DNA from 2 places in the Pseudomonas veronii genome. Region 1 is predicted to be linked to the other one. Evidence: predicted binding sites of a transcription regulator. Region 1 holds the regulator's gene; the other holds the start of a gene.
The links. The regulator sigma-54, encoded in region 1, starts transcription at its own class of promoters, with help from an activator protein. The targets are predictions, from matches to a motif close to ANTGGCATNNANNTTGCTNT.
Positions count from the first base shown of each region.

Region 1 (4,692 bases):
AGGTGCAGTATGAAATGAACTCGGACAAGGTCGAGCACCTGAAAGCGTCCGAAGTCACCCTGCTGACCAACCCCGATTTGAATCTGTATCGCGGCACCGAATTCCCTTGGCACGTCACCAGCAAGCGTGGCGAAGTCAACCCGGACGGCACCGAAGTGGAACTGATCGACTCGGTGCGCGTCGCACGGACCGACGCACAGAACCGCGACACCATCATCACCAGCAGTCGCATGACCGTATTCCCACAGAAGCAATATGCGCAGACCGAGCAAGACGTTAGAATCGACGGCGCTGGCGGTGTATCGACTGGCAAGGGAATGAAAGCGTATTTGAAAGAAAGCAGGATACACCTGCTATCGAACGTAAGAGGACAGTATGAGGCTCGTTAAAACCCTCCCTATTTTGCTCAGTCTGGGCGCAGCACTGGGAAGCGTGAGCGCCTGGGCTCTGCCGAACGATAGCCAGCAACCGATCCACATTTCGGCCGACGATGCACAGCTCGATGACAAGCAAGGCGTCGCGACCTACACCGGCGGTGTGATCATTACCCAAGGCTCGATGAAGATCACCGGCAACACGGTGACACTGACTCGCACCCCTGCTGGCGACATTGACGTCGTGACCTCGGTGGGCAACCTGGCCTACTTCGAACAGAAGCAGGCTGCCACCGACACCGCCCCGATGAAGGGCTACGGCAAAACCATCCAGTATCACGCCCAGCAAAATCGCATCGTGCTGATCGACCAGGCCAAGGTACTCAGCCCCGACGGCAACTCCACGGAAGGTGAAAAAATCACCTATGACACCGTGAAGCAGGTTGCCAACGCCGGTCGCGCCAACGGCACCAAGGTCACCGCACCGCGTCCACGTATCGACATGGTTATCCAGCCGAAGAAGAAGGCCGAGTAATGGCAACCCTGAAAGCCCAGCATCTGGCCAAGGCCTATAAAGGCCGTCAGGTCGTGCGCGACGTCAGCCTGTCGATCGACAGCGGCCAGATCGTCGGCCTGCTTGGCCCCAACGGTGCCGGCAAGACCACCTGTTTCTATATGATCGTCGGCCTGGTCCAAGCGGACCAAGGTCGCATCCTGATCGACGACCTCGACGTCAGCCACCAGCCGATGCACGGCCGTGCGCGCGCCGGTATCGGCTATCTTCCCCAGGAAGCGTCGATCTTCCGCAAACTGTCGGTTGCCGATAACATCATGGCGATCCTCGAGACCCGCAAGGAACTCGACCGCGACGGCCGCCGCAAGGAGCTGGAAAGCCTGCTGCAGGAATTCCACATCAACCACATTCGCGACAACCTCGGCATGAGTTTGTCCGGTGGTGAACGCCGCCGCGTGGAGATTGCCCGCGCCCTGGCCACTGCACCGAAGTTCATCCTGCTGGACGAACCGTTTGCCGGTGTCGACCCGATCTCGGTCGGCGACATCAAGCAGATCATCCATCACCTCAAGGCCAAGGGCATCGGTGTACTGATCACCGACCACAACGTCCGCGAGACCCTCGATATCTGCGAAACTGCGTATATCGTCAACGATGGGCAACTGATTGCCGAAGGCGATTCGGCCACGATCCTGGCCAACGAACTGGTCAAGGAAGTGTATCTGGGCCACGAGTTCCGCCTGTAAGCCTGCCTGGAAAAAAAGGCGGTGGCAGGCCGTTCGCCAAGGTGCGCGGGAGTCAATGAAAACCTCCGGATTTTTATTGTTACCGCGCTCTAGGCAAAGCCCCCGATATCAGGCATATAATTTGCTTATGTTTGGCGCTCACGCGCCCTGTCGTGGATGGCGCATTGCGCCGGCGAATAAGGTGTTAAGCCCCTGCCATGAAACCATCGCTAGTCCTGAGAATGGGCCAGCAGCTGACGATGACACCGCAGCTGCAACAGGCCATCCGCCTGCTCCAATTGTCGACACTGGACCTGCAACAGGAAATCCAGGAAGCCCTGGAGTCCAATCCGATGCTCGAACGCCAGGAAGAAGGCGACGACTTCGATAATGCAGACCCGCTGGCCGACAACATCGAGCAAAAACCCAATTCCGACGTGCAGGAACCCTCTTACCAGGAAACCGCCCCTACGGTGGACAACCTGGAGGAAGGCGAATGGAACGAACGTATTCCCAACGAACTTCCCGTGGACACCGCCTGGGAAGACGTCTACCAGACCAGCGCCAGCAGCCTGCCCAGCAATGATGACGACGAGTGGGATTTCACCACCCGCACCTCCGCCGGCGAGAGCCTGCAGAGCCACTTGCTGTGGCAATTGAACCTGGCGCCGATGTCCGACACCGATCGCCTGATCGCTGTGACCCTGATCGACTGCATCAACAACCAGGGTTATCTGGACGAGACCCTCGAAGAGATTCTTGAAGCCTTCGACCCGGAACTGGACATCGAACTGGACGAGATCGAAGCCGTCCTGCACCGCATCCAGCAGTTCGAGCCCGCCGGCATTGGCGCGCGCAACCTCAGCGAGTGCCTGCTGCTGCAATTGCGCCAGCTGCCCGCCAAGACCCCTTGGCTCGTTGAAGCCCAACGCCTGGTCACCGACTACATCGACCTGCTGGGCAGCCGCGACTACAGCCAGCTGATGCGCCGCATGAAGCTCAAGGAAGACGACCTGCGCCACATCATCGAGCTGGTGCAGAGCCTCAACCCGCGTCCGGGCTCGCAGATCGAGTCCAGCGAAGCCGAATACGTCGTCCCCGATGTGATCGTGCGCAAAGACAACGAACGCTGGCTGGTGGAGCTGAACCAGGAATCGGTGCCGCGCCTGCGGGTCAACCCGCAATATGCCGGTTTCGTCCGTCGCGCCGACACCAGCGCCGACAACACCTTCATGCGCAACCAACTGCAGGAAGCGCGCTGGTTCATCAAGAGCCTGCAAAGCCGCAACGAAACCCTGATGAAAGTGGCCACGCAAATCGTCGAGCACCAGCGCGGCTTCCTTGAGTACGGCGACGAAGCGATGAAACCGCTGGTCCTGCACGACATCGCAGAAGCGGTGGGCATGCACGAATCGACGATTTCCCGGGTAACGACGCAAAAATTCATGCATACCCCACGGGGTATATATGAGCTGAAATACTTTTTCTCCAGCCATGTCAGCACCTCCGAAGGCGGCGAATGCTCGTCCACGGCGATCCGCGCAATCATCAAAAAACTGGTTGCCGCGGAAAATCAGAAAAAGCCGTTGAGTGACAGCAAGATCGCTGGTTTACTGGAGGCACAAGGCATTCAGGTCGCCCGTCGAACCGTCGCCAAGTACCGCGAGTCCCTTGGGATCGCGCCTTCCAGCGAGCGTAAGCGTTTGATGTGACGGGCAGGCCACAGCGTTCCAGTGGCAGGCATCTCTGCCTGCCGCTTTATGCACTGGCAACGAAGGAGAAGCTGTATGCAAGTCAATATCAGTGGACACCAACTGGAAGTGACCGACGCGCTGCGCACCTATATCGGCGAAAAACTCAAACGAATTGAGGGGCATTTCGACAAGATCACCAACGTGCAAGTCATTATGACTGTCGAAAAGCTGAAGCAGAAAATCGAAGCCACCTTGCGTATACCCGGCGGAGAAGTCGTCGCCAATGCTGAGCATTCTGATATGTATGCCGCCATTGACGACCTGACCGACAAGCTGGATCGCCAAATCAAAAAGCATAAGGAAAAGCAGCAGAGCCTCCTACAGGGCACCGGCCGCTAACACTCCCCACCCATGATCCGACTTGAAACCATCCTGACTCCCGGCCGTTCCCTTGTGAACGCGCCGGGGGGCAGCAAGAAGAAAGCCCTCGAACAGATTGCCAACCTGATCAGCAAACAAGTGCCTGAGCTGGAGATGCAAGATGTCTACGAGGCTCTGATTGCCCGTGAAAAACTCGGCTCGACCGGTTTTGGTAACGGCATCGCCATTCCTCACTGCCGCCTCAAAGGCTGCGAGACACCTGTCAGCGCCCTGCTGCACCTGGACGCTCCCATCGATTTCGACGCCATCGACGGTGCCCCGGTCGACCTGCTGTTCGTGTTGCTGGTCCCGCAAGCCGCCACCGATGCACACCTGGAACTGCTCCGGCAGATCGCCAGCATGCTTGACCGCAAGGAAGTACGCGACAAACTGCGCAGTGCCAGCAGCAATGAGGCGTTGTATCAGGTTGTCCTGGCTGAACAAATCGAGCAGTAATCATGCGTTTGATCATCGTCAGTGGCCGCTCCGGCTCAGGTAAAAGCACCGCCCTCAACGTTCTTGAGGACAACGGCTTCTATTGCATCGACAACCTGCCCGCCGGCCTGCTGCCGGAGTTGGCGGAGCGCGCGCTGATCCACACCGAACTGGCACAGCCACTGGTCGCCGTGTCGATCGACGCCCGCAACCTGCCCAGCCACCTCTCGCGGTTCCCGGCACTGCTTGAGGAAGTGCGTGCCAAGCACATTCACTGTGATGTGCTGTACCTGGACGCAGACGAAGAAACCCTGCTCAAACGCTTCTCCGAGACCCGTCGACGTCACCCCCTCAGCAGCCCGCATCGTTCGCTGGCCGAAGCCATCGAGGACGAGACCAAGCTGTTGGGGCCGATCATTGACCTCGCCGACCTCAAGATCAACACCACCAGCCTCAACCTGTACCAACTGCGCGATGCCATCAAGCTCCGCCTGCTGAACCAGCCCGAGCCCGGCACGGCCTTTCTGGTC
Region 1 is NZ_CP018420.1:1,057,153-1,061,844, reverse strand. Features, by position in the region: gene lptC (LPS export ABC transporter periplasmic protein LptC) at 1-389, shown strand, start outside; gene lptA (lipopolysaccharide transport periplasmic protein LptA) at 376-909, shown strand; gene lptB (LPS export ABC transporter ATP-binding protein) at 909-1,634, shown strand; gene PverR02_RS04825 (RNA polymerase factor sigma-54) at 1,832-3,325, shown strand; gene hpf (ribosome hibernation-promoting factor, HPF/YfiA family) at 3,401-3,706, shown strand; gene ptsN (PTS IIA-like nitrogen regulatory protein PtsN) at 3,719-4,183, shown strand; gene rapZ (RNase adapter RapZ) at 4,186-4,692, shown strand, end outside.

Region 2 (4,692 bases), 2.6 Mb from region 1:
CACATTCAGCCCGCCGCTGCTGGCGGAAATGATGACCTGGTCGCCCTTGCGAATGACTTCTGCCTGTTCAAGATGGACCAGGGTGATGACCTGGTCGGCGACCATTGGTCGGGTCAATCGTTGCCCGACAGCCTGGTCCACTGACGTCAGGTAACCCTGATTGATCAGGCTGATGTCCCGCTCGCGCAAGATGACATCCTCATAGCCGATGATTCCGCTGCGTTTGAGCGGCCGCGACACCACGACGACATCGCGGAACAGTTTGACCTGGGCGGGCACGAACACGGTCCAGGGCGAGGTCCCTTCACAGCGCACCTTGACCGTCACGCGACCAATGGGTTGGGCCGGGCTTTCCAGGCTGGCTGTCAATTCCTTGTCGCACATCGGCATGCGCAGGCGCGGATCCAATTGGTTGACCTGGATTTCATAGCGTCCTGGCGTCTGGGTGGTTGCCAGATAATCTTCTACAGTGAATTCAAGAAAGCCTTGGGTGACGCCGATAAGTAGATCAGGCAAGGTGACGTCGGCGGCGCGGGCAGTGATGCCTGCGCCCACGGCAAACAACGCCATCCAGGCGCAGAGCAATCTGCGATACCGTGAGTGGCGAGTGCGTCGGGAAACTGTCGTTTTCATATCCATAGCCAATAAAAAGCAAAGCTCGTGCCGTTTAGTGTTGGGTGCGCGTCGTACCCCCAAAGGTTTTAGCGTAGGAGTCTGGGCATGGCAGGTGTAATGGATTCAGTAAACCAGCGCACACAGCTGGTAGGGCAGAATCGCCTGGAGTTGTTGCTTTTTCGCCTGGACGGCAAGCAGCTCTATGGCATCAACGTGTTCAAAGTGCGGGAAGTGCTGCAGTGTCCCAAGCTGACGATCATGCCCAAGTCGAGCCCGGTGGTGTGTGGCGTAGCCAACATCCGTGGCGCGACCATCCCGATTCTCGACCTGGCATTGGCCACGAGTTCGGCCGGCCTGCAAGACCGCGAAAACCCGTTTGTGATCATTACCGAATACAACACCAAGACCCAGGGTTTCCTGGTGCGCTCGGTGGAACGTATCGTCAACATGAACTGGGAAGAGATCCATCCGCCGCCCAAGGGCACCGGTCGCGATCACTACCTCACGGCGGTGACGCGAGTAGACAACCAGTTGGTCGAAATCATCGACGTGGAGAAAATCCTCGCCGAAGTCGCACCGACTTCCGAAGCGATTTCGGTTGGCGTCGTCGATGCCGAAACGGCGCACAAGGCGGTTTCGCTGCGGGTGCTGACGGTGGACGACTCCTCGGTGGCGCGTAAACAGGTGACCCGTTGCCTGCAAACCATCGGCGTTGAGGTGGTGGCGCTCAACGATGGCCGCCAGGCGCTGGATTACCTGCGCAAACTGGTGGATGAAGGCAAGAAGCCGGAAGAAGAATTCTTGATGATGATTTCCGACATCGAGATGCCGGAAATGGACGGCTATACCCTCACGGCTGAAATACGCAACGATCCACGCATGCAAAAATTGCATATCATCCTGCATACTTCGTTGTCGGGCGTATTCAATCAGGCGATGGTCAAGAAGGTCGGTGCTGACGACTTCCTGGCTAAGTTCCGCCCTGATGACCTGGCATCCCGGGTAGTCGACCGGATCAAGGCAGCAGATCACGGCTAGGGGAATTTCCCTGGCGGTCACACGATTTAAGAGGCGGTATCATTGTCTACGGGTAATTTGGATTTCGAACAGTTCCGGGTCTTCCTGGAAAAAGCCTGTGGCATATTGCTCGGTGAAAACAAGCAGTATCTGGTATCCAGCCGTCTCAACAAACTGATGGAACAGCAGGGCATCAAGTCCCTCGGTGAGTTGGTCCAGCGGATTCAGAGCCAGCCGCGCAGCGGGCTCAAGGAAATGGTGGTCGATGCCATGACCACCAACGAAACCCTATGGTTTCGCGACACCTACCCCTTTGAGGTACTCAAGAGCAAAGTGTTGCCGGAGGCGATCAAGGCCAGCCCGGGTCAGCGTTTGCGGATCTGGTCGGCAGCCTGTTCCTCGGGGCAGGAACCGTACTCGATTTCGATGGCGATCGACGAGTTCGAGCGGACGAACATGGGCCAGTTGAAGGCCGGCGCGCAAATTGTCGCCACCGATCTGTCGGGCACCATGCTCACCAACTGCAAGACCGGCGAGTACGACAGCCTGGCCCTGGGCCGCGGTTTGTCCCCGGAACGCCTGCAGCGTTACTTCGACCCGAAAGGGGCGGGGCGCTGGGCGGTCAAGGCGCCGATCAAGAACCGGGTGGAGTTTCGCTCGTTCAACCTGCTCGACAGCTACGCCAGCCTGGGCAAGTTCGACATGGTGTTCTGCCGTAACGTGCTGATCTACTTCTCGGCCGAAGTGAAGAAAGACATCTTGCTACGCATCCACGGCACGCTCAAGCGCGGGGGGTATCTGTTCCTCGGTGCATCCGAGGCGCTGAACGGCCTGCCGGATCATTTCCAGATGGTGCAGTGCAGTCCTGGGATCATTTACCAGGCCAAGTAAGTCGCACGCAGTCAAAGTGTGGGAGGGGGCTTGCCCCCGATAGCGGTGTGTCAGTCTCAGTATCTATGACTGAACCACCGCTATCGGGGGCAAGCCCCCTCCCACATTTGTTTTGCGGCAAGGTAAAAGCGGCAACTCCCGATTGCCGCTTTACTGGCGCCACGCGGAAACCGCTTGCCGCTTTTCTGGCATTGCCGCCGGCAATCTCTGCGTAACCCCTTGATATATGGGCTTTAGTCAGATTGGCATGCACCTTGCTATAACCCTGTTAACGAACAGCAGGTCAGCCTAAAGGTTTCCGCCATGAGCATCAGCTTCGATAAAGCGCTCGGTATCCACGAACAAGCCCTCGGCTTTCGCGCCCAGCGTGCCGAAGTCCTGGCCAACAACATTACCAACGCCGACACCCCGAACTACAAGGCTCGGGACCTGGACTTCTCCGCCGTGCTCGCCGCACAGCAGGACAAGACCAAGAACGGCACCTTCGCCTTGAACATGACCAACAGCCGTCATATCGAAGCGCAAGGCCTGAGCAGTGGCGACGAATCGCTGCTGTATCGCACGCCGATGCAGCCGTCGATAGACCAGAACACCGTCGACGCGCAGTTGGAGCAATCGGCCTACGCCGAGAACTCGGTGAACTTCCAGGCCAGCTTCACCCTGCTCAACAGCAAATTCAAAGGGCTGATGTCAGCCCTGCGTGGAGAGTAAGCCATGTCCTTAGCCAGTGTTTTCAATATTGCCGGTAGTGGCATGAGCGCGCAGACCACGCGCCTGAACACCGTCGCCAGTAACATCGCCAACGCCGAGACGGTGTCTTCGAGCATCGACCAGACCTACCGCGCCCGTCACCCGGTGTTCGCCACCATGTTTCAGGGCGGCCAGAGCAGCGGCGGCGATTCGCTGTTCCAGAATCAGGACGCTGCCGGGCAAGGCGTGCAGGTACTCGGCGTGGTTGAAGACCAGAGCAATCTGGAAGCGCGCTATGAGCCTAATCACCCTGCGGCGAACGAAAAAGGCTACGTGTACTACCCGAACGTCAACGTGGTCGAGGAAATGGCTGACATGATCTCTGCCAGTCGCTCGTTCCAGACCAACGCGGAAATGATGAACACCGCCAAAACCATGATGCAGAAGGTCCTGACCCTGGGTCAGTGATAAGGGGCGCCAAACAATGGCCATTGTTGATACGACGAACAACTCGGCAGTCCAGGACCTGTTCAACAGCAAGGTCAAGACTGCGACGGACAACAGCAGCCTCAGCACCGCCACCAAGACGGCGACGGGCAACCAGTCGCTGGGCAAGGATGCGTTCCTGCAACTGTTGGTGACCCAACTGAAGAACCAGAACCCGCTGTCGCCTCAGGACAACGGTGCGTTCGTGGCTCAGTTGGCGCAGTTCAGTAGCCTGGAAGGCATCAACACCCTGAACGACTCGGTAAACAGCATTTCCAGCAACTTCAGCTCGTCGCAAGCATTGCAGGCTTCGTCGCTGGTCGGTCGCTCGATCATTACCCAGACCGACAAGGCGCTGGTGGACACCAGCAAGAGCATGACCGGCTCGGTCGCAGTGACGGCGGCAACGGGCAACGTCTCGGTCAAGATCACCGACAAAGACGGCGTTGTGGTGCGTACCCTCGATATGGGCGCACAGAGCGCGGGCAGTTCCGACTTCATCTGGGATGGCAAGAACGCCGACGGTGAGGTCGCCCCGGCAGGGACTTACACCTTTACGGCCACCACCAAGAATGACGCGGGCGACGCAGTGGCACTGGCGACTTCGCTGCCGGCGACGGTCACCAGCGTGACCCTGAGCAAGACCGGCGGCGAAATGCTGCTCAACCTTGCAGGCGGCATGGGCAGCGTCAAGCTGTCGCAAATTCAGACTATCGGTACATAGAGCCGGCTAGATACGGCAGAGGGAGAGAAACATGTCTTTTAACATCGGCCTGAGCGGCCTCTATGCGGCCAACAAACAACTGGACGTGACCGGCAACAACATCGCCAACGTCGCGACCACTGGCTTCAAATCGTCCCGTGCGGAATTCGCGGACATCTACGCGGCGTCCAAGCTGGGCACCGGCCAGAACAGCATCGGTAACGGTGTGAACCTGGCGGCCGTGTCCCAGCAATTCACCCAGGGCGACGTCAACAACAGTGGCGGCATCC
Region 2 is NZ_CP018420.1:5,301,781-5,306,472, reverse strand. Features, by position in the region: gene flgA (flagellar basal body P-ring formation chaperone FlgA) at 1-639, opposite strand, end outside; gene PverR02_RS24170 (chemotaxis protein CheV) at 721-1,653, shown strand; gene cheR (protein-glutamate O-methyltransferase CheR) at 1,696-2,523, shown strand; gene flgB (flagellar basal body rod protein FlgB) at 2,827-3,234, shown strand; gene flgC (flagellar basal body rod protein FlgC) at 3,238-3,681, shown strand; gene flgD (flagellar hook assembly protein FlgD) at 3,698-4,423, shown strand; gene flgE (flagellar hook protein FlgE) at 4,455-4,692, shown strand, end outside.
Region 2: a site for sigma-54 is predicted at 2,765-2,784, ahead of flgB (flagellar basal body rod protein FlgB). Genes of this name have one in related genera too.